Regions from separate parts of the Kitasatospora sp. NPDC088351 genome, predicted to be linked through region 1. Evidence: riboswitches for the same ligand, from Rfam matches in the RefSeq annotation. Region 1 holds a riboswitch; each other region holds the start of a gene.
The links. Region 1 has a riboswitch for cobalamin ahead of AB0P06_RS14970 (peptidase). Riboswitches for the same ligand answer to the same signal wherever they lie in the genome.
Positions count from the first base shown of each region.

Region 2: another riboswitch for cobalamin. It lies ahead of AB0P06_RS23780 (HoxN/HupN/NixA family nickel/cobalt transporter); the one in region 1 lies ahead of AB0P06_RS14970 (peptidase).
Region 3: another riboswitch for cobalamin. It lies ahead of AB0P06_RS03205 (ribonucleoside-diphosphate reductase subunit alpha); the one in region 1 lies ahead of AB0P06_RS14970 (peptidase).
Region 4: another riboswitch for cobalamin. It lies ahead of AB0P06_RS03350 (iron ABC transporter permease); the one in region 1 lies ahead of AB0P06_RS14970 (peptidase).

Region 1 covers NZ_JBFBIL010000016.1:121,841-126,376, forward strand. Annotated here, with positions in the region: gene AB0P06_RS14955 (SDR family oxidoreductase) at 1-191, opposite strand, end outside; gene AB0P06_RS14960 (nuclear transport factor 2 family protein) at 221-733, shown strand; gene AB0P06_RS14965 (flagellar hook-length control protein FliK) at 806-1,291, opposite strand; gene AB0P06_RS14970 (peptidase) at 1,329-2,414, opposite strand; cobalamin riboswitch at 2,517-2,646, opposite strand; gene mmsB (3-hydroxyisobutyrate dehydrogenase) at 2,754-3,665, opposite strand; gene AB0P06_RS14980 (enoyl-CoA hydratase/isomerase family protein) at 3,647-4,536, opposite strand, start outside.
Region 2 covers NZ_JBFBIL010000036.1:46,899-51,434, reverse strand. Annotated here, with positions in the region: gene AB0P06_RS23795 (YcxB family protein) at 1-245, shown strand, start outside; gene AB0P06_RS23790 (hypothetical protein) at 242-1,939, opposite strand; gene AB0P06_RS23785 (metalloregulator ArsR/SmtB family transcription factor) at 2,002-2,385, opposite strand; cobalamin riboswitch at 2,467-2,660, shown strand; gene AB0P06_RS23780 (HoxN/HupN/NixA family nickel/cobalt transporter) at 2,692-3,867, shown strand; gene AB0P06_RS23775 (aminopeptidase P family protein) at 3,951-4,536, shown strand, end outside.
Region 3 covers NZ_JBFBIL010000003.1:48,490-53,025, reverse strand. Annotated here, with positions in the region: gene AB0P06_RS03215 (glycosyl hydrolase) at 1-176, shown strand, start outside; gene AB0P06_RS03210 (glycosyltransferase family 39 protein) at 173-1,873, shown strand; cobalamin riboswitch at 1,946-2,077, shown strand; gene AB0P06_RS03205 (ribonucleoside-diphosphate reductase subunit alpha) at 2,265-4,536, shown strand, end outside.
Region 4 covers NZ_JBFBIL010000003.1:82,127-86,662, forward strand. Annotated here, with positions in the region: gene AB0P06_RS03340 (ABC transporter substrate-binding protein) at 1-526, opposite strand, end outside; gene AB0P06_RS03345 (ABC transporter ATP-binding protein) at 580-1,347, opposite strand; gene AB0P06_RS03350 (iron ABC transporter permease) at 1,431-2,492, opposite strand; cobalamin riboswitch at 2,597-2,716, opposite strand; gene sodN (superoxide dismutase, Ni) at 2,829-3,224, opposite strand; gene sodX (nickel-type superoxide dismutase maturation protease) at 3,410-3,847, shown strand; gene AB0P06_RS03365 (CGNR zinc finger domain-containing protein) at 3,860-4,444, opposite strand.

The DNA of each region.
Region 1 (4,536 bases):
TCGGCCTGCACGGCCATGGCCTGGCCGCCCGCGGCCTCGATGCCGGCCACGACCTTCCCGGCTGCCGTGCCGCTGTGCAGGTAGTTGACCACCACGCGCATCCCTCGTGCGGCCAGAACGCGCGCGGTGGCCGCACCGATTCCGCTGTCGGCCCCTGTCACCAATGCCACCCTGCCGGTCGCCCCGGTCATGGGACCACTCCCTGTCTGTCATTGTCATCGTGGGCCGCCGGGATGACCGTCCGGAAACCATGCTCGGCGGCGGGACCGCCGCCGGGGTTACGGTGGTCGGCAGGAGGCCGGCACACCGGATGTGCGCCTCGTCCGACACCGCTGTGATCGGAGGGAACACGATGGGGCACCAGGAGACCCGAGCGGCGCTGGATCGGCACTGGGCAGCGTCCGCCGCAGGGGACCAGGACACCGAGCACGAGATCTACCACGACGACGTCATCGTTGATTATCCCCAGTCGGGTGAGCGCATCCACGGCCGCCACAACCTGCAGGCGCTGCGCTCACACCACCCGGCCAGGCTCGGCTTCACCATCCGCCGGATTCTCGGCAGCGGGGACCTCTGGATCACCGAATACGTGCTCGACTACGACGGAAAACCGGTACCCACCGTCAGCGTGATGGAATTCCGCGATGGAAAGGTCGCCCGCGAGACCCAGTATTTCGCGGATCCGTTCGCTCCGCCCGCCTGGCGTGCCCAATGGGTGGAGCCGGCGCCATGACGGGCCTCCTGGTGCTCCAGCCGGATTTCTCCGTTCCCGCCGGAGCACCGAGGCGGATCGGCCCGGTGGGGATCAGGGCGCGGTGATACCCGGCTGGGCACCGGCACCGAAGGACCAGCCCTCGACGTCCCCGGGGGCCGGGTCGTAGCTTCCGGCGCCCAGCGAGCTGTACGACCACGGGCCGCCGTGCTGGGCGTGCCAGTACGACCAGTAGGCGGTGCCGGTGGGGTTGGTGCAGGTGGCGGGGAGAGCGTTGATCTTGCAGACGAAGCCCGGGTAGCGCGGGTGGAAGGCGTACGGGAAGCCGGCGCCGGTCAGTGCGGCCAGGCCGCTGGCCGGGTCGCCGGGGGCGCAGCCGGTCTCGATTCCGCCGCCGAGCGCGGCGAAGTCGACGACGACGGTCACGCCGGTCGTACCGGTGCAGGCGGTGGCGCTCGCCCGCGGCGCCTGGGCGGCGGAGGCGCCGAGCAGGCCGGCGGTCAGGGCCGCGACGGCGGCGACCGAACCGACGGTGCGGCGGATCCGGCGGGCCGGGGCCGGGGCAGGGGTGCGGGTCATCGAAAGGCTCCTCACGGGATCGGCGGTTTCGGCGGTTTCAGCGGCCGGCCGGTGCCGGGCAGGCCAGGACCGGGGCTGCCGGGCGCGCGCCGTGGGCGGAGAGGGCGGCCAGCGGGGTGCCGGACAGACCCAGGACGGCCTGCGCGGTGGCCCGGGCTCCGTTGGCCTGGCTGAACCCGGACGCGTCGTACGCGACCGCGCCGCGGACGGCGGCGTCGGCGGCGCAGCCCTGCTGGAGCTTGACCAGGCTGCTCCAGCCCTTGAGACCCGCGCCGAGCCGTCCGGTGGACAGCAGGGCCTGGGTGGCCAGTCCGGTGGTGTTGGCGTTGGAGGTGGTCGCGCCGGCTGCGGCGAACCCCCCGTCGGTGTTCTGGTGGGCGGTCAGCCGGCCGAGTCCGGCGTTCGCCTTGGCGGTGCGGCCGGTGGCGGCAAGGGCCTGGACGGCGAGCGCGGTGGCGTCCGGGTCGCCCGCGCAGGTGGTCTGGCCGAAGGCGACGGGGAAGCCGCCGTCCGCGCACTGGCTGCCGGCGAGGAAGTCGACGGCGGCGGCCGGGGCGCCGTCCGGGGTGCGCTGGAGGGCGATCACCGCCAGGGACTGGCCGAAGGCGTTGCTGTAGTCGCCCCACTGGGAGCGGTCGGAGAAGCGGCCGCTCGGGCTCTGGAGCGAGCGGAGCCGGGCCGGGAGGTCGACACCGCCGAAGCCGTGGACGTCCTCGCCACGGACCTCGGCGGCGAGCAGCAGCTTGGCGGTGGCCCCGGCGTACGCCTCGGTGGTCCCGTCGCCGAGGTAGCCGCTGATGATCCCGGGCTGCGCGAGCCAGGCGGTGGCCTTCGCGGCGGCCTGGTCGGAGCTGTGGGAGGCGGCGAAGGCCAGCACGGCGTCGATGGTCAGCCCCTGGTCGGGGTAGGCGGTGCCGTCGAAGACGGTCTCGAAGTGGTCTCCGTCGACGAGTTGGCGGGCGAGCCAGCCGGCCGCGGCGGCGTCGGGACGGACGGTCGTCGAGACCGGAGCCGGAGCCGGGGCCGGAGCCTGGGCCGCCTGGGCGGCGGACGCCGGAAGCACGGCGGTCAGAACGAGCGCGGGTATCGCGAGCAGACCGAGGGAGCGGCGGAGCGTGGGCATGGGACGCCTTTCCGGGCCCGGGCGCACGGGGTCCCCGCCCGGCCGCCGGTGCGGAACCGGGCAGCCCTGGGAACTCCGGCCCGCAGACCACGACGGGAGGAGGGAACACACGCCTCCGCCGACGGGTCCTCGGGCTCGCCGCCGACAGCCGTCGGCGGCCTACCGTTGCGGGTCAGCGCCGGACTCGGACCGGACTTCCCCCAGCGGCGGAGTCAGTACATGACGGCTCATCATGTCGGTCGTGCGGAGAAGGGGTCAAGGGCCGGACACCCGCCGGCCCCGACCCCGACCCCGGCCTCACGGGTCAGAACACCTCCGCCAGGACCGGCTCGTGGCCCGTCACTTCGCGCTCTCCCTGATGGTGTTGATGACCGCCGAGAAGTCCAGCCCGGCACCCTGGTCCGCGGCGAACCCGGCGTACAGCTCGGCCGCGTGGGAGCCCAGTTCCACCGGAACACCGGCGGCCTTCGCGGCGTCGGCGGCCAGGCCGAGGTCCTTGGCCATCAGCGCGGCGGCGAAGCCGGGCCGGTAGTCCCGGTTGGCGGGGCTGGCGGGCACCGGACCGGGCACGGGACAGTTGCTGGTGAGCGCCCAGCACTGGCCGGAGGCGGTCGAGACCACGTCGAACAGCGCCTGGTGGCTCAGGCCGAGGTGCTCGCCGAGGACGAAGGCCTCGCTGACGGCGATCATCGAGATCCCGAGGATCATGTTGTTGCAGATCTTCGCGGCCTGCCCGGCGCCGGACGGGCCGCAGTGCACGACCTTGCGGCCCATCGCCTCCAGGACCGGCAGAACGGCGGCGAAGTCCGCCTCCGCCGCGCCGACCATGAAGGTGAGGCTCGCGGCGCTCGCACCGGTCACACCGCCGGAGACCGGCGCGTCCAGCGCCCGGTGGCCCGCCGCGAGGGCCGCCGCGTGCGCTTCGCGGGCGTCGGCCACGTCGATGGTCGAGCAGTCGACGAACAGGGTGCCGGGCTCGGCCGCGGCCAGCAGTCCGCCGTCCCGGTAGAGGTCGAGGACCTGGCGGCCCGCGGGCAGCATGGTGATCACCAGCTGCGCGTCGGCCACGGCGGCCGGCGCGGAGGCGGCGGCCGGCACGCCGGCCGCCTCGGCGCGGCGCAGGGCGTCGGGGTCGAGGTCGAAGCCGGTCACCCGGTGGCCGGCCCTGACGAGGTTCGCGGCCATCGGGCCGCCCATGTTGCCCAGTCCCACGAAGGCGATCGTGCGGATGGTCACCAGCGTTCCTCCCATGCGGTGGTGGTGCCGAGGCCCAGCTCCTGCGGGCCCAGCGGGGTGAAGAAGCGGTCCACGTCGTCCTCGGTCACGGCCTCCAGGACCGGTGGCGACCAGCGTGGGGAGCGGTCCTTGTCGATCACCTGGGCCCGGACGCCCTCGACCAGGTCGGGCGAGCGCAGGGCCGCGCTGGAGACCCGGTACTCCTGGTCCAGGACCTGCTCCAGCGGGCCGAGCCGGCGGGCCCGGCGCAGCGAGCGCAGGGTCACCTTGAGGGCGGTGGGCGACTTGGCGGCGATCTGCTCGGCGGCCTCCTTCGCCGCGCCCTCCCCGCTGGCGCGCAGGCGGTCGAGGATCTCCTCGACCGTGTCGGCGGCGTAGCAGTGGTCGATCCAGTCGAGCTGTGCGGCGAGCGGGCCGGCGGGGACGGGAGCGGCGTGGCGGTGCACCGCGGCGGTGACCTCCTCCTCGGTGAGCGCGGCGAGGAACGACGGCAGCTTCGCGGCGGGGACGAGGAGGTCGGCCAGTCCGCACAGTAGCGCGTCGCCCGGTCCGGCGGTCGCGGCGGTGAGTGCGAGGTGGGTGCCGAGTTCGCCCGGGGCGAGGGCGAGCAGGTAGGTGCCGCCGACGTCGGGGACGAAGCCGATGCCGGTCTCGGGCATGGCGATCCTGGTGCGTTCGGTGACGACGCGGACGCGGCCGTGGGCGGAGATTCCGACTCCGCCGCCCATCACGATGCCGTCCATCACGGCGATGTACGGCTTGGGGTAGCGGGCGATCCTGGCGTTGAGGCGGTACTCGTCGCGCCAGAAGCCGAGGGAGGCGGTGCCGCCGGCCCGGGCGTCCTCGTAGATGGCGCGGATGTCCCCGCCCGCGTAGAGGCCGCGCT
Region 2 (4,536 bases), on a different contig from region 1:
GGGAGTACCGGGCCGTCGTCGACGACTCCGGCGTCACCGTCAGCACCGAGCAGTCGTCGAGCACCCTCACCTGGCAGGCCGCGCCGCGCTTCGTCGAGACGCCCCGGCTCTTCGTCCTGCTGAGCGGTGACCGGAACGCCTCCTGCCTCACGCTGCTGCCCAAGCGGGGCATCGCCGAGGGCGCCGACGTCGACCGGCTCCGCGCCGTCCTGGACCGGCACCTGTCCAGGGCCGGGAAGCCCTAGCTGTTCTGACCCGGGCGGCGGGTGAACGCGACCCGGGTGCGGCGGTCGCCGGTGCGGACGGTGAGGCCGTGTTCCGGCAGGCCGGCCGGGTCGCCGCCGTCGGCGAGCCAGAGGGCGACGGCGGCGCCGAGCAGGAGGGGGTCGAGGTGCGGTGTGGCCGCACCCCAGGGGCGTTCGGCGTGGGCCTCCAGCAGCAGGCCGCCGCGGAGCCGCAGCAGATGGCGGGCCTTGCCGAGAGCGGCCACGGCCACGCCGAGGCCCGGCAGTTGGGCCGCGGTGTCGGCGAGCCAGCGCTCGGCGGGCAGTTCGGCGCGGACTTCGGTACGGGCCATCACCTCGGCGCTGTGACGCAGCGCGAGCGTCGGCTCCTCGGCGCTGACCGCGTAGCTGCCCCGGGCCTCGCGGTGGTCCGGGCCGACCGGGTAGCGCCGCAGGCGGACCTCGGTGCCCCGGCGCTCCCCTTCGACGTCGTACGCCGTCGGGCCGGGCAGGGCCGTGGGCAGCGGGACCGGTCGCGGGTACGGCGGCTGGCGAGGTTCGTCGTCCGGTTCGTCCACCTGCCGCAGATAGGAGTAGAGCAGCGGGCGCAGCAGCCGGGCGGACTGGCCCTGCCGGCCGAGCGAGCGGTCGGTGATCGGGCGCAGCGCGGCCCGGTCCGGCTTCGCCAGGGCCTGTTCCAGCTGGGTGAGCAGGTCGCCGTCGGGGTCGAGCGGCGGCGCGGCCTGGCCGAAGGCGTAGGTGGGGGAGCGGGGGTCGAGTTCGTCGGCGCCGGTGGCGACGAGCAGGGTGTGGCGTTCCAGGGCGGCGCCGTAGAAGGAGACCGAGCCGTGGTCGCCGATCAGGCAGTCGGCCGCGACGAGGGCGGCCTGCCAGCCCTGGTCGGGCGGGACGAGCCGCAGTCCGGACCGTTCGGCGGTGGCGAGCAGCGCCGCGGGGTCGTGCCGGGCCCAGATGTTGGGGTGCAGGACGACGGCGACGGTGTACTCGTCGGCGGGGAGCCGGCCGACCAGACGCAGCGGCAGGTCGGGGTGGCGTCCGAACAGGGAGTGCTCGCTCCAGGTCGAGTTGACGACGACGAGGCGGCGGCCGTCCACGGCGCCCAGCGCGGCGCGGTACCCGTCCCGGCCGTCCAGGCTGCGCAGCATCCGGTCGAAGCACGGGTCGCCGACCACGCGTGCGCGGGGCAGGGCCTCGGGGCAGGAGATCCGCAGCCGGTCGAGCTGCTCCTCGTGGGAGAGGCCGATCACTGCGGGGAACACCCGCCCCCAGTGGGTGAGTTCGCGGCGGGAGAGGCCGGCGGCGGAGACGGTGTCGCCGGTGGACCGGGTGACCAGGCGGTTGTAGCCGGCACCGTGCGGCAGCACGATCAGCGGGGCTTTCAGCCGGGCCATCGAGCGGTGCACCGCGCAGGCGACCGCGAGGTCGAACCGCCGCCGGGTGGCCTCGCGCCAGTCCAGCACGGTGATGCCGGTGAGGCCGGCGAGGAAGCCGTCGAGCCCGGTGGCGAACGCGGAGCCGGGGTTGACGGTGAGGTAGAGGTGGATGCCGTCCTGGCCGCGCAGCAGGGTGAGCACGTCCAGTACCCGGGTGGCGGAGGTGAGGGTGCGGGCGACCGCCAGCACGCGGGCCCTGACGGGCCGGGTGTCCCAGCGGTCGTCATCGGGCCAGGCGCGGGCCTGCGGGCGGAACGGCACACGAAGATCGTACTGAACCGCCCCTGGCCGGGGGCGGTTGTCCGGCTGTCCCCGAGGGACGGTCAGCCGGCGGCCGCGGAGGGCTCGTGGTGCTCGGCGGCGGCACACGAGTCCAGCAGGGGGCGCATGCCGTCGTCCACGAGCCGGTAGCGCACCACGCGGCCGTCCTTGTCGCCGCTGACCACGCCGGCCGTGCGCAGCAGGCGCAGGGCCTGGGAGACGGCCGGGTCACGCATGCCGGTGGCGACCGCGAGGTCGGTGACGGCGAGCGGGCCTGCCCGGTGCAGGGCGAGCAGCAGGGCGAGCCGCCCGGGGTCGGCGAGCAGCGAGAACCGCTCGGCCCAGGACCGGACGTGCGCGGTGTCGCCGATCGCGGCGATGGCCTCGCAGACCCGGTGTCCGTCGATGGTGCGGTGGCCCGCGCGGTCGGCCGGTACGAGATGCATGGCCCCATTCTTGCAGTCCGCGTCCTGTGATTCTGAACACCTGCGCAGGTGCGCAGCCTTGCAAGGGTGTCCCACGGGCCCTACGGTGTTCCCCGCCGTGGTGCTCGGGAATACCGGTGACGGATCCTCAGGGATCCCAGTCCGGAGCGGCCCTCGCCACTGTGATCGGGGGGAGTCGTCCGTACCCACGACGCCACTGGGCGCCTCGCGCGCCTGGGAAGGCGGGTACGGAAGCCCCGTAAGCCAGGAGACCGGCCACGGCATCTCACGAAGCCATTCCACGAGGTGCTGGAGCGTGATCCGAAGATGACCCTGCCCGAAACCGCCACCCCGGCGACACCGCCGGTGTTGCCCACTTTCCGTTGGAAACGCCAGGACACCATCCGCACGGCCGGGCTGATGGGGGTGATCCTGGCCATGCACGTGGCGGCGTTCGGGACGCTCATATTCCTGGTGGCACCGCACGAGTACACGGTCGGCACCCAGGTCTTCGGTGTGGGCCTGGGGATCACCGCCTACACCCTCGGCATGCGGCACGCCTTCGACGCCGACCACATCGCGGTGATCGACAACACCACCCGCAAGCTGATGGCGGACGGCAAGCGGCCGGTCTCCGTGGGCTTCTGGTTCGCGCTCGGGCACTCCTCGATGGTGGTGCTGATGGCCGCCCTGGTGGCGGGCGGGGCGCAGCTGGCCAACACGCTGATGGACGACGACTCCACCACCCACAAGTGGCTGGGCGTGGTCGGCACCACCGCCTCCGGTGCCTTCCTCTACCTGATCGGCGCGCTCAACCTGGCCGCCCTGCTCGGCATCCTGAAGGTGTTCCGGTCGATGCGGGCCGGCCGGTACGACGAGGCTGAGCTGGAGGAGCACCTCAACGCGCGCGGCTTCCTCGCCCGGGTGCTGAACCGGGCGACCCGCTCGATCACCCGGCCCGGCCAGATGTTCCCGGTGGGCATGGTGCTCGGCCTCGGCTTCGACACCGCGACCGAGGTGACCCTGATGGTGATGGCCGGCTCCGGCGCGGCGGCCGGTCTGCCCTGGTACGCGATCATCTGCCTGCCGCTGCTGTTCGCGGCGGGGATGAGCCTGTTCGACACGCTGGACGGGACGTTCATGAATTTCGCGTACCAGTGGGCGTTCGCCAATCCGGTGCGCAAGGTGTACTACAACCTGACCATCACTGGGCTGTCGATCGCGGTGGCGTTCATCATCGGCACCATCGAGCTGGTCGGGGTGCTGCACGAGAAGCTGGACCTCACCGACCCGGTCAGCGGGTGGATCGCCGACCTCTCGCTGGACAACGTCGGCTATGTGATCGTCGGCCTGTTCGTGGTGGTCTGGGTCGCGGCGATCGCCTACTGGCGGCTGGCCGGGGTGGAGCGGCGCTGGTCCCCGCAGACCCAGCACGCGGGGGCCCGGCCGACGCCGGCCGGGGAGGCCGCCGAGACCACGGAGGCCACGGAGGCCAAGGCCTGAGCCGGGCGCGGCCCGGCCCCGGCCCCGGCCCGGTCGGGCCCGCCCGACGGGCGGATCGGGGCGGCGCTCCGTAGGCTCGACGCATGGCTGATGCGTACGCGGGTCGGCGGGAGCGGCTGAGGGAGCACTGCGGTGCGACCGGGGCCGACGCGGCGCTGATCACCAGGCCGGCGAACGTGCGCTATCTGACCGGGTGCGCGCCCTGCGGGGCGACGCTGCTGCTCACCCGGGAGCGGGCGCTGCTGGCGCTGCCGGACGACCTGCCGCCGGACGACACCGGGGAGCACCTGCTCGGCGAGGACCTCACCCAGGTCCCGGTCGCGGCGGGGGAGGACACCGCGCTGGCCGCCGCCGCGGCCGCCGGGCGGCTCGGCGTGGACGACCTGGCGGTGGAGGAGCACGACCTGACGGTCACCCGGCACCGGTCGGTGGCGGGCCTCGCCGAGGGGGTCAGACTGGCGGGCCTCGGACCGGTGGTCGAGCGGCTGCGGGTGGTCAAGGACGAGCACGAGATCGCCGACCTGCGGATCGCCGCCGAGATCGCCGACCAGGCGCTCGGCGAACTGCTGGAGTCGATCCTGGTCGGCCGCACCGAACGGCACCTGGCGATGGAGCTGGAGCGCCGGATGATCGACCACGGTGCGGACCGGGCGGCCTTCCCGGTCTCGG
Region 3 (4,536 bases), on a different contig from region 1:
ACATAGACCAGCTCTTCTCCGGCCTCGAAGCGCACGACGACGTCATCGGCTTCGTCTGGTTCAACATCGTCAAGCGGGCGGACTGGCGCGTCGAGGCCGTCCCGGACACCCTCGCCGCCTTCAGGCAACGCGTGGCCGACCCCCGCTACGGCTTCGACATCAGGAACCCACGATGAGCGCGGCCTCCGAGCCACCCCTGACCCCGGACAGCCCCGTCCCTGCCCCCGGCGGCACCGCGACGCGCGCCGGGAGCAGCCGCCCCCGGCCGGACGCGGACACCCTGCCCCGGCCCGCCGCCGAGCGGGGCACCGCCGCCCCCGAGGACGACAACCAGGCCGTCGAGCTGGCGCCGTACACCATCCCGCAGGTCCCCGCGATCGGCTGGGACCCGGCCCCCAGCCCCCGGCGCCGCTGGATAGCCCGCGGTCTGCTGCTCGCCGTGCTGATCGTCCAGGCCGCGCTCTCGCTGCGCCTGCTGGCCGCCGCGCACCCCGACGAGGCCGCGACCATGGTGGCCGGCCGCCAGCAGCTCGCCCACCTGCTGCACGGCACCGCCGTCACCTCCGACCTGGTCGGCCGGACACCCGGCTCGCCCTGGCTGTACCCGCCGCTGGCCGGCGCCGCCGCCAACGCCAACGGCATCTTCGGCGCCCGGGTACTCAGTCTCTGCTTCGCCCTGCTGACCACCGTGCTGCTGTACTCGCTGACCCGCCGGCTCTTCAACGAGCGGGTGGCCATCTGCTCCATCGCCGCCTACGCGGTGGTGCAGTCGACCGTCGTCGTCGGCTTCTACGCCGCCCCCGAGGCGCCGGCCGTTCTTCTGGTCGCCCTCGCGGCCTGGATCACGGTGTTCACCGCCCGCCGCCCGGTGGCCCTGGTCCTGCTCGCCGCACCGGCCGCCGCCCTCGCCTGCGCGGTCGCGTACGCCTCGACGCTCGCCATGCCCGCCCTGGCCGCCCTCGCGCTGGCCACCGCCTGGCCGCACCGGCGGCTCGGCCCGGCCGCCCTGCGCGCGCTGCTGCTCGCCGCCGGCACGGCCGGCGCGCTGCTCCCCTTCGGCGTACTCGGCACGATCGCGGGATGGTCCCCGGCCCGCGGCCAGGCCGGCCGCACGGTCGGCGGGATCCTCCTGGACACCGTCCAGTGGGGCGGCCTGTTCACCGTCCTCGCGGTGGCCGGCACGATCGCCTACGTCCGCCGCGAGCAGATGCACGAGTCCCCGGAGAACGGCGGCGTCACCACCACCCGGGCCCAGCGCGCGCTGCTGGGCACCGCGCTGACCGCCACCGCGCTGCTGGTCCCGGCGATCCACCTGGCGCTGGGCTCCTCCGGGGCGATGTTCCGCCACCTCGGCTTCGGGATGCTGCTCGCCGCCCCGCTGGCCGGGGTCGGCCTCACCCGGCTGGTCGGCGCGCACTTCCGCCACCCGCAGCTGGGCATCCTGGTGTGGGTCGCCCTGCTCGCGCTGGGCCTCGAACAGTCCGCGCTGCGCTACCAGAACGGGCCCGACTCCGGGCGGCTGCTCGCCGTCCTGCGGGTGCACGCCGAACCGCAGGGCCGCTACCTCACCGAGGTCGACGGACTCGCCGAGTACTACCTGGGCACCGTCAGTACACCTGAGCAGTGGGTCTCGGCGCGCAACGGGACCGACTACCGGGACGCCGCCGGGGTGCAGCACCACGGCGACGACGGCAGCGCGGCCGCCATCCGGGACGGCTGGTTCACCATGGTCGTCCTCGACAGCACCGCGCCGGCTGCCACGGACCGCGCCCTGGCGGCCGCTCTGGCCGCCGGCGGACAGTACCGGCTGATCGCCCAGTTCACCTCGCCGACGGGCGACTCCAGCACCTACAAGGTCTACCTGAAGCACTGACGCCCCGCCGAGCCTGTCCGGGCTCGCGACACGACGGCCACAACATATGGTGCCGCCACAGTCGACCGCCACTAGATGTATGCTCACTCCTGCTGTCGACGCAGGGGAACCCGGTGCGAGTCCGGGACTGCCCCGCAGCGGTGTGCGGGCCTCTGGAAGCAGGGCCCGCGAGTCCGAGTACCTGCCGGCGGCGTGCCACCGGCCTCCCCGCAGAGGCCCCGAAGCACTGCACCACGTCCGGGCCTCGCGGGCGGGCCGGGGATGACACTGTCGCGCGACGCCACCGGGCGTTCGCGCCGTGCTCCCCTGCCCCGAACGGTCCGGCACCCCGATGCACCGACGCCGATCGCCGCCAGGAGAGAGCGCCTTGACCACCGCTGCCTCAGCCACCCTGCCCGCCCAGGGTTCCAGCTTCGCCCCCGTCGACCCGACGGTCTCCGACCCCGGCGGTGCGCTGCTCCGGCTGCTGACCGACCGCAGCGCCGATCTCCCCCAGGTGGACCCCGGCCATGTCGCCGCCGCCGCGCTGCGCGGCCGCCACGCCGGCTCGGACTTCGCCGAGCTGCGCGGGCTGGCCGTGGACGCCGCCGCGTCGATGATCGCCGAGGACCCGCAGTACTCGAAGCTGGCCGCGCGCCTGCTCGCGCTGGAGATCGTCGACGAGGCGGTCAGCCAGGGCTCGGTCTCCTTCTCCGCCTCGGTCGCGGTCGGCCACGCCGAGGGCCTGATCGGCGACACCACCGCCGCCTTCGTCGCCAAGCACGCCGCGACCCTGGACGCGCTCGTCGACCCGCGGGGCGACGACCGCTTCGAGTACTTCGGCCTGCGCACCGTGCAGTCCCGCTACCTGCTGCGCCACCCGATCACCCGCAAGGTGGTCGAGACCCCGCAGCACTTCCTGCTCCGCGTCGCCAGCGGCCTGGCGGTCGGCGACAACGAGCAGTCGGTGCGCGAGGTGGCCGAGCTGTACGGCCTGATGAGCCGGCTGGAGTACCTGACCTCCTCCCCGACCCTGTTCAACTCCGGCACCCGGCACCCGCAGATGTCGAGCTGCTACCTGCTCGACTCCCCGCTGGACAACCTGGACTCGATCTACTCCCGGTACGCCCAGATCGCCCGTCTCTCCAAGCACGCCGGCGGCATCGGCCTGTCCTACTCGCGGATCCGCTCGCGCGGCAGCCTGATCCGGGGCACCAACGGCAAGTCCAACGGCATCGTCCCGTTCCTGCGCACCCTCGACTCCTCGGTCGCCGCCGTCAACCAGGGCGGCCGCCGCAAGGGCGCGGCCTGCGTCTACCTGGAGACCTGGCACGCGGACATCGAGGAGTTCCTGGAGCTGCGCGACAACACCGGTGAGGAGGCGCGCCGCACGCACAACCTCAACCTGGCGCACTGGATCCCGGACGAGTTCATGCGCCGGGTCAACGCCAACGCCGACTGGTCGCTGTTCTCCCCCGCCGACGTGCCCGAGCTGGTCGACCTCTGGGGTGCCGAGTTCGACGAGGCGTACCTGAAGGCCGAGCAGTCCGGCAAGGCCGTCCGCACCATCCCCGCGCAGACCCTGTACGCCCGGATGATGCGCACCCTGGCGCAGACCGGCAACGGCTGGATGACCTTCAAGGACGCCTCCAACCGCGCCGCCAACCAGACCGCGCTGCCCGGCCGCACGGTGCACAGCTCCAACCTCTGCACCGAGATCCTGGAGGTCACGGACGACTCCGAGACCGCCGTCTGCAACCTCGGCTCGGTCAACCTCGGCGCCCACGTCGCCGCCGGCGCCACCGCCGACGACCTGCTGAACGCGCTGGACTGGGACCGCCTGGACGCCACCGTCCGCACCGCCGTCACCTTCCTCGACCGCGTGGTGGACATCAACTTCTACCCGACCCCCGAGGCCGGTGCCTCCAACTCCCGCTGGCGCCCGGTGGGCCTCGGCGTGATGGGCCTGCAGGACGTCTTCTTCCAGCTGCGGATCGACTTCGACTCCGCCGAGGCGAAGCGGCTCTCCACCCTCATCGCCGAGCGCATCATGCTCACCGCGTACGAGCGCTCCAGCGAGCTGGCCGAGCAGCTGGGCCGCCACGAGGCATACGGCGAGACCCGGGCCGCCCGCGGCGAGCTGCACATCGACCACTTCCCGAGCGCCGCTCCGGAGTGGGCCGACCGCTGGGCCGCCCTGCGGACCAGGCTCGCCGAGACCGGCCTGCGCAACTCGCTGCTGCTGGCCATCGCGCCGACCGCGACCATCGCCTCGATCGCCGGCGTCTACGAGTGCATCGAGCCGCAGGTCTCCAACCTGTTCAAGCGCGAGACCCTCTCCGGCGAGTTCCTCCAGGTCAACCCGTACCTGGTGCGCGAGCTGAAGGAGCTCGGCGTCTGGGACCAGCAGACCCGGGACGCGCTGCGCGACGCCAACGGCTCCGTCCAGGACCTCAACTGGCTGCCCGCCGAGGTCCGCTCGCTCTACCGCACGGCCTGGGAGCTGCCCCAGCGCGCGCTGATCGACCTGGCCGCCGCCCGGATGCCGTACATCGACCAGAGCCAGTCGCTGAACCTCTTCATGGCCGCGCCCACCATCGGCAAGCTCAGCTCGATGTACGCGTACGCCTGGAAGGTCGGTCTGAAGACCACCTACTACCTGCGCTCGCGCCCGGCGACCCGGA
Region 4 (4,536 bases), on a different contig from region 1:
CCAGGTCGGTGTAGAGCGCGTCCAGCGGCGACATCACCCCGCGCTCCGGGCCCTTGCCGCTGCGGCAGGACTCGCTGAGCACGTAGGAGTCGATGCCGAGGCCGGCCAGCACCTGCGGGGTGAAGCCGTCGGCTTCGCCGAAGCCGTAGTGCCAGCCGGCGAACACCAGGTCGGCCTGGGCGTCCAGGACGAGCTCCTTGGTGATCGGCTGCTTGGAGAGCCAGGCGGTCTGCTGGTAGCCGTCCTTCCACGGGACCTTGGCGAGGTCGCCCTTCTCGTCGGGCATCACATAGCCGGCCATCCGGTCGGTGAGGCCGAGCGCGAGCATCAGCTCGGTGATGCCCACGTCGTTGGTCACCGTCCGGGCGGGCTTCGCCTTGTAGGTGACCTTGGTGCCGCAGTTGTCGACGGTCACCGGGTAGTGGTCGGAGCCCGCCGCGGCCTCGCCGCTCGGGGCGATCTCGGCCCCGCACGCGGTCAGCGCGAGGGTGAGCAGGGCGGTGGCGGCGACGGCCTTGGTGCGCATGGGAGTTCCTCGGGTCGGGGGGAGGGGCGGAAAGGGCGGGAGGGGAAGCGGGGTCAGCGGAGCCGGTCGAAGAGCAGCTGGACGGCGCCGGTCTCGGGGTGCCGTACGGGGGTCGCGCGGACGCCGAACACCCCGGCCAGCAGCGCGGGGCGCAGCACCTCGACGGGCGGTCCGGAGGCGACGATCCGGCCGGCCCTGATCACGTACAGCAGGTCGCAGTGGCCGGCCGCCAGGTTGAGGTCGTGCAGCGCGGTGAGCACCGTCGGCCCGGCCGCCCGGACCAGCGCCAGCACCTCCAACTGGTGGGCGATGTCCAGGTGGTTGGTGGGTTCGTCGAGCACCAGGACCCGGGGCTCCTGGACGAGCGCGCGGGCGATCAGCACCCTCTGCTTCTCGCCGCCGGACAGGCTCAGGAAGCCCCGCCCGGCCAGGTGGTCCGCGCCGACCCGGGCCAGCGCCTCGGCGCAGCGCCGGTCGTCCCCGCCGGTCGGGCCGGCGAATCCGCTGCGGTGCGGCAGCCGGCCCATGCCGACCACCTCGGCCACGGTGAAGTCGAACTCGGCGGAGTGTTCCTGCGGCAGTGCGGCGACCCGCCGGGCGGCCTCGCGGGGGGTGAGCGCGTGCAGGTCCTCGCCGCCCAGCCGGACGGCGCCGGCGGCGGGCCGCAGTGCCCGGTAGACGCAGCGCAGCAGGGTCGACTTGCCGCTGCCGTTCGGTCCGACCAGGCCGACCACCTGTCCGGCGGCGGCGTCCAGGGTGATGTCGTGGACCAGCCGGGCGCCGGCGATGTCGACCGAGAGCCCGTCGACGGCGATGTCCAGGGCGGTCTCGCTGGCGGTCTCGATGACGGTCTCCGGGGTGTCCGTGGTGTCGGTGCTCGGGTCGGCGTTCGCGCCGGTGCCCATCAGCGGCCTCCGAAGGAGTAGCCGCGGCGGCGCATCAGCAACAGGAAGCAGGGCACCCCGAGCACCGCGGTGACCACCCCGACCGGCAGCTCGGCGGGCGCCAGCAGGGTGCGCGAGACGATGTCCACCCAGACCAGCAGCAGCGCCCCGGCGAACGGCGCGACCAGCAGCACCCGGCGGTGGCCGGCGCCGACCAGCATCCGCACCAGGTGCGGCACCATCAGCCCGACGAAGCCGATCGCGCCGCTGACCGCGACGACGGTGCCGGTGACGGCCGCCGTCACCACGAACAGCTGCCGGCGCAGCCGGTCGGGGTCCACACCGAGCGAGGCCGCCGTCTCGTCGCCCATGGCGAGCGCGTCGAGGCGCCCGGCGGAGAGGGCGAGGCAGGCCAGGCCGGCCAGCACGGTGACGGCGGCGATCGGCACCGAGCCCCAGGTCGCCCCGCCCAGGCTGCCGAGCAGCCACATCATGGCGCTGCGGGCCGCCTCGCCGCGCGCGGCGCCGAACACCATCAGCGCCGTCACCGCGGAGAAGCCGTAGGACATCGCGGTGCCGGTGAGCACCAGCCGCAGCGGGGTGAGCCCGTAGGCGGTCCGGGCGGCCGCGTACACCAGCAGCATCGCCAGCAGGGCCGAGCCGAAGGCGGAGACCGAGAGCGCCCAGACCCCGAGCGAGGCGAAGGCGCCGAGCAGCAGGACGGCGTTGGCGCCGACCGCCGCGCCGGAGGAGATGCCGAGGACGAACGGGTCGGCCAGGGCGTTGCGGACCATGGCCTGCACGGCGACCCCGGTGGCCGCGAGCCCGGCGCCGACCACGGCGGCCAGTACGGTGCGCGGCAGCCGGATCTCCCAGACGATCGCGTACGCCGCCGCCTCCTCGGCCTCCAGCCGACCGCCCGTCAGCCCGGCGCCCAGCAGCCGCAGGACCCGGGACCAGCCGAGGTCGGAGGAGCCCAGGGCGACCCCGCAGACCAGCGACAGCAGCAGGGCCGCGGCCAGGCCGGCGGCCAGGGGCGCGGCGGGTATTCGACGGACCGGTGCGGTCACTGCGGTGCTCACGAGGGGGGCGCGCCTTCGCCTCGGGCCGTGGGCGGCGCGGGGCGGCGCGCCCGGGCCGTGGCGGGGCCGGGGCGCCATCCCCTCGCATTCCACGGCGAGTTGTCGGGAGGTCGGCGCCCCAGGGCGATCGGGCTCACGGGGCCGGGGCCCCGTCCACCGTTGCGGGTCAGCGCCGGATTCGGACCGGACTTCCCCCATGGGACGCCCTGGCAGCATAACAAGCGCTAAGGCCAGGCAACCCTTACAGGTGCCGCCGGGCATGTCCCGGAAACGCGCGACCGCCCCCGTCCGGTGTGGTGGTCCGGGCGGGGGCGGTCGACGGAGGCCGAGCGGCGGTCAGGCCTGCTTGGTCTCCCAGAAGATCTTGTCGACCTCGGCGATCAGGTCGAGCAGGGCCTGACCGGTGGCCGGGTCCGTCGACGCCTTGGCGGCCGAGGCGGCCTTCAGGGTGTCGTTGATCAGCTGGTGCAGCTGCGGGTACTTCTCGAAGTGCGGGGCCTTGAAGTAGTCGCTCCACAGCACCGAGATGTGGTGCTTGACGGCCTCGGCGCGCTGCTCCTTGATGATGACGGCGCGAGCGCGGAAGTGCGCGTCCTCGTTGGCCTGGTACTTCTCCTGGGTGGCCTTGACCGACTCGGCCTCGATCCGCGCCTGCGCCGGGTCGTACACGCCGCAGGGCAGGTCGCAGTGGGCGTGCGCGGTGGCACGCGGTGCAAACAGACGAGAGAACATGGGAGTCCTTCCTTAGATCGTCTTCCCGCGCCCGAGATTACCCTTCCGGTCACGGGGTTTCGCGATCGGTCGGTGGGCCTAGGGCAAAAGGCGGACCCGGAACCGGGTGAATCCGGACATCGGCGGGTGACGGTCCGTACGGCAGACTGGGACGCGGCGAGCCGGGAGGAGGAGTCGTGACGCGGATGGCGGAACCGGAGGGCGGCACCCGCGGGGGTGCCGCACCGTTCGGACTGATCGACGTGGCGGGGGACTCGATGGTGCCGACGCTGCGTGAGGGCGACCGGCTGCTGGTCCGGTACGGGGCGCGGATCAGGCCGGGCGCCGTGGTGGTGGTCCGCCACCCGTTGCAGCAGGACCTGCTCGTGGTGAAGCGGGCCGACGGCCGGCGCCCGAAGGGCTGGTGGCTGCTGTCCGACAACCGGCTGGTCGACAGCGACAGCCGCAGCTACGGCGCCGTCCCGGACGAGCTGGTGCTCGGCCGGGTGCTGCTGCGGCTGCGCCCCCGGCCGGCCTGGCTGGCCCCGGGCCGCCGGCTGGAGCGCCTGCTGCTGGGCCCGCTGGTCCGGGTGCCGGGCCTGGCCCGCCGGCTCGGCGTCTGGGTCCGGCCGGAGGATCTCTAGCCCGGAGGGCCGCTAGCCCTGCCCGGCCAGGACGGCGGCCTCCTGGCGCTTGCGGGCCCGGTACGCGGCGACGTTGGCGCGGGTGGCGCAGCGGTCGGAGCAGTACCGCCGGGAGCGGTTGGTGGAGGTGTCCAGGTAGGCGTTGCGGCAGGGCGCGGCCTGGCAGATGCCGAGCCGGTCGGCGCCCAGTTCGGTGAGGTGGACGGCCAGGCCCATGCAGGCGACCGCGCTGAAGTGGGCCGTGGCGGTGGGCGAGTTGTCGGCGAGGTGCAGGTGCCAGCGCGGGCGCCCGGCGTCGTCCAGGTAGTCGTGGCCGGAGACCAGCGGGCTGACGGGGTACTCCATCAGCAGGCTGTTCAGCAGGTCGACACCCCGGATCTCGTCCCCCTCGGCGGCGGCCTCGAAGACCCCGCGCAGCCGGGTCCGGACGGCACGCAGCCGGGGCAGGTCGGCTTCGTCGGCGAGCGCGGCGGCACGTGTGTTCTCGGAGAACAGGCCGCGGACGGCGTCGACCGAGGTCAGCGTGTCGGTGCCGCGCTCGGGCTCCTCGGTGTTCACCAGCCGGACGGCGAGGTCGGCGTACGAGGCGAGCTCCACGGTGGTCCTTCCAGAATCGGTAACGGGCTGACTGGCTCCAGCCTATTACCTGGGCGGGGCAGGCGTCGGCGCCCGGCAGGTCCGGCCTGCCG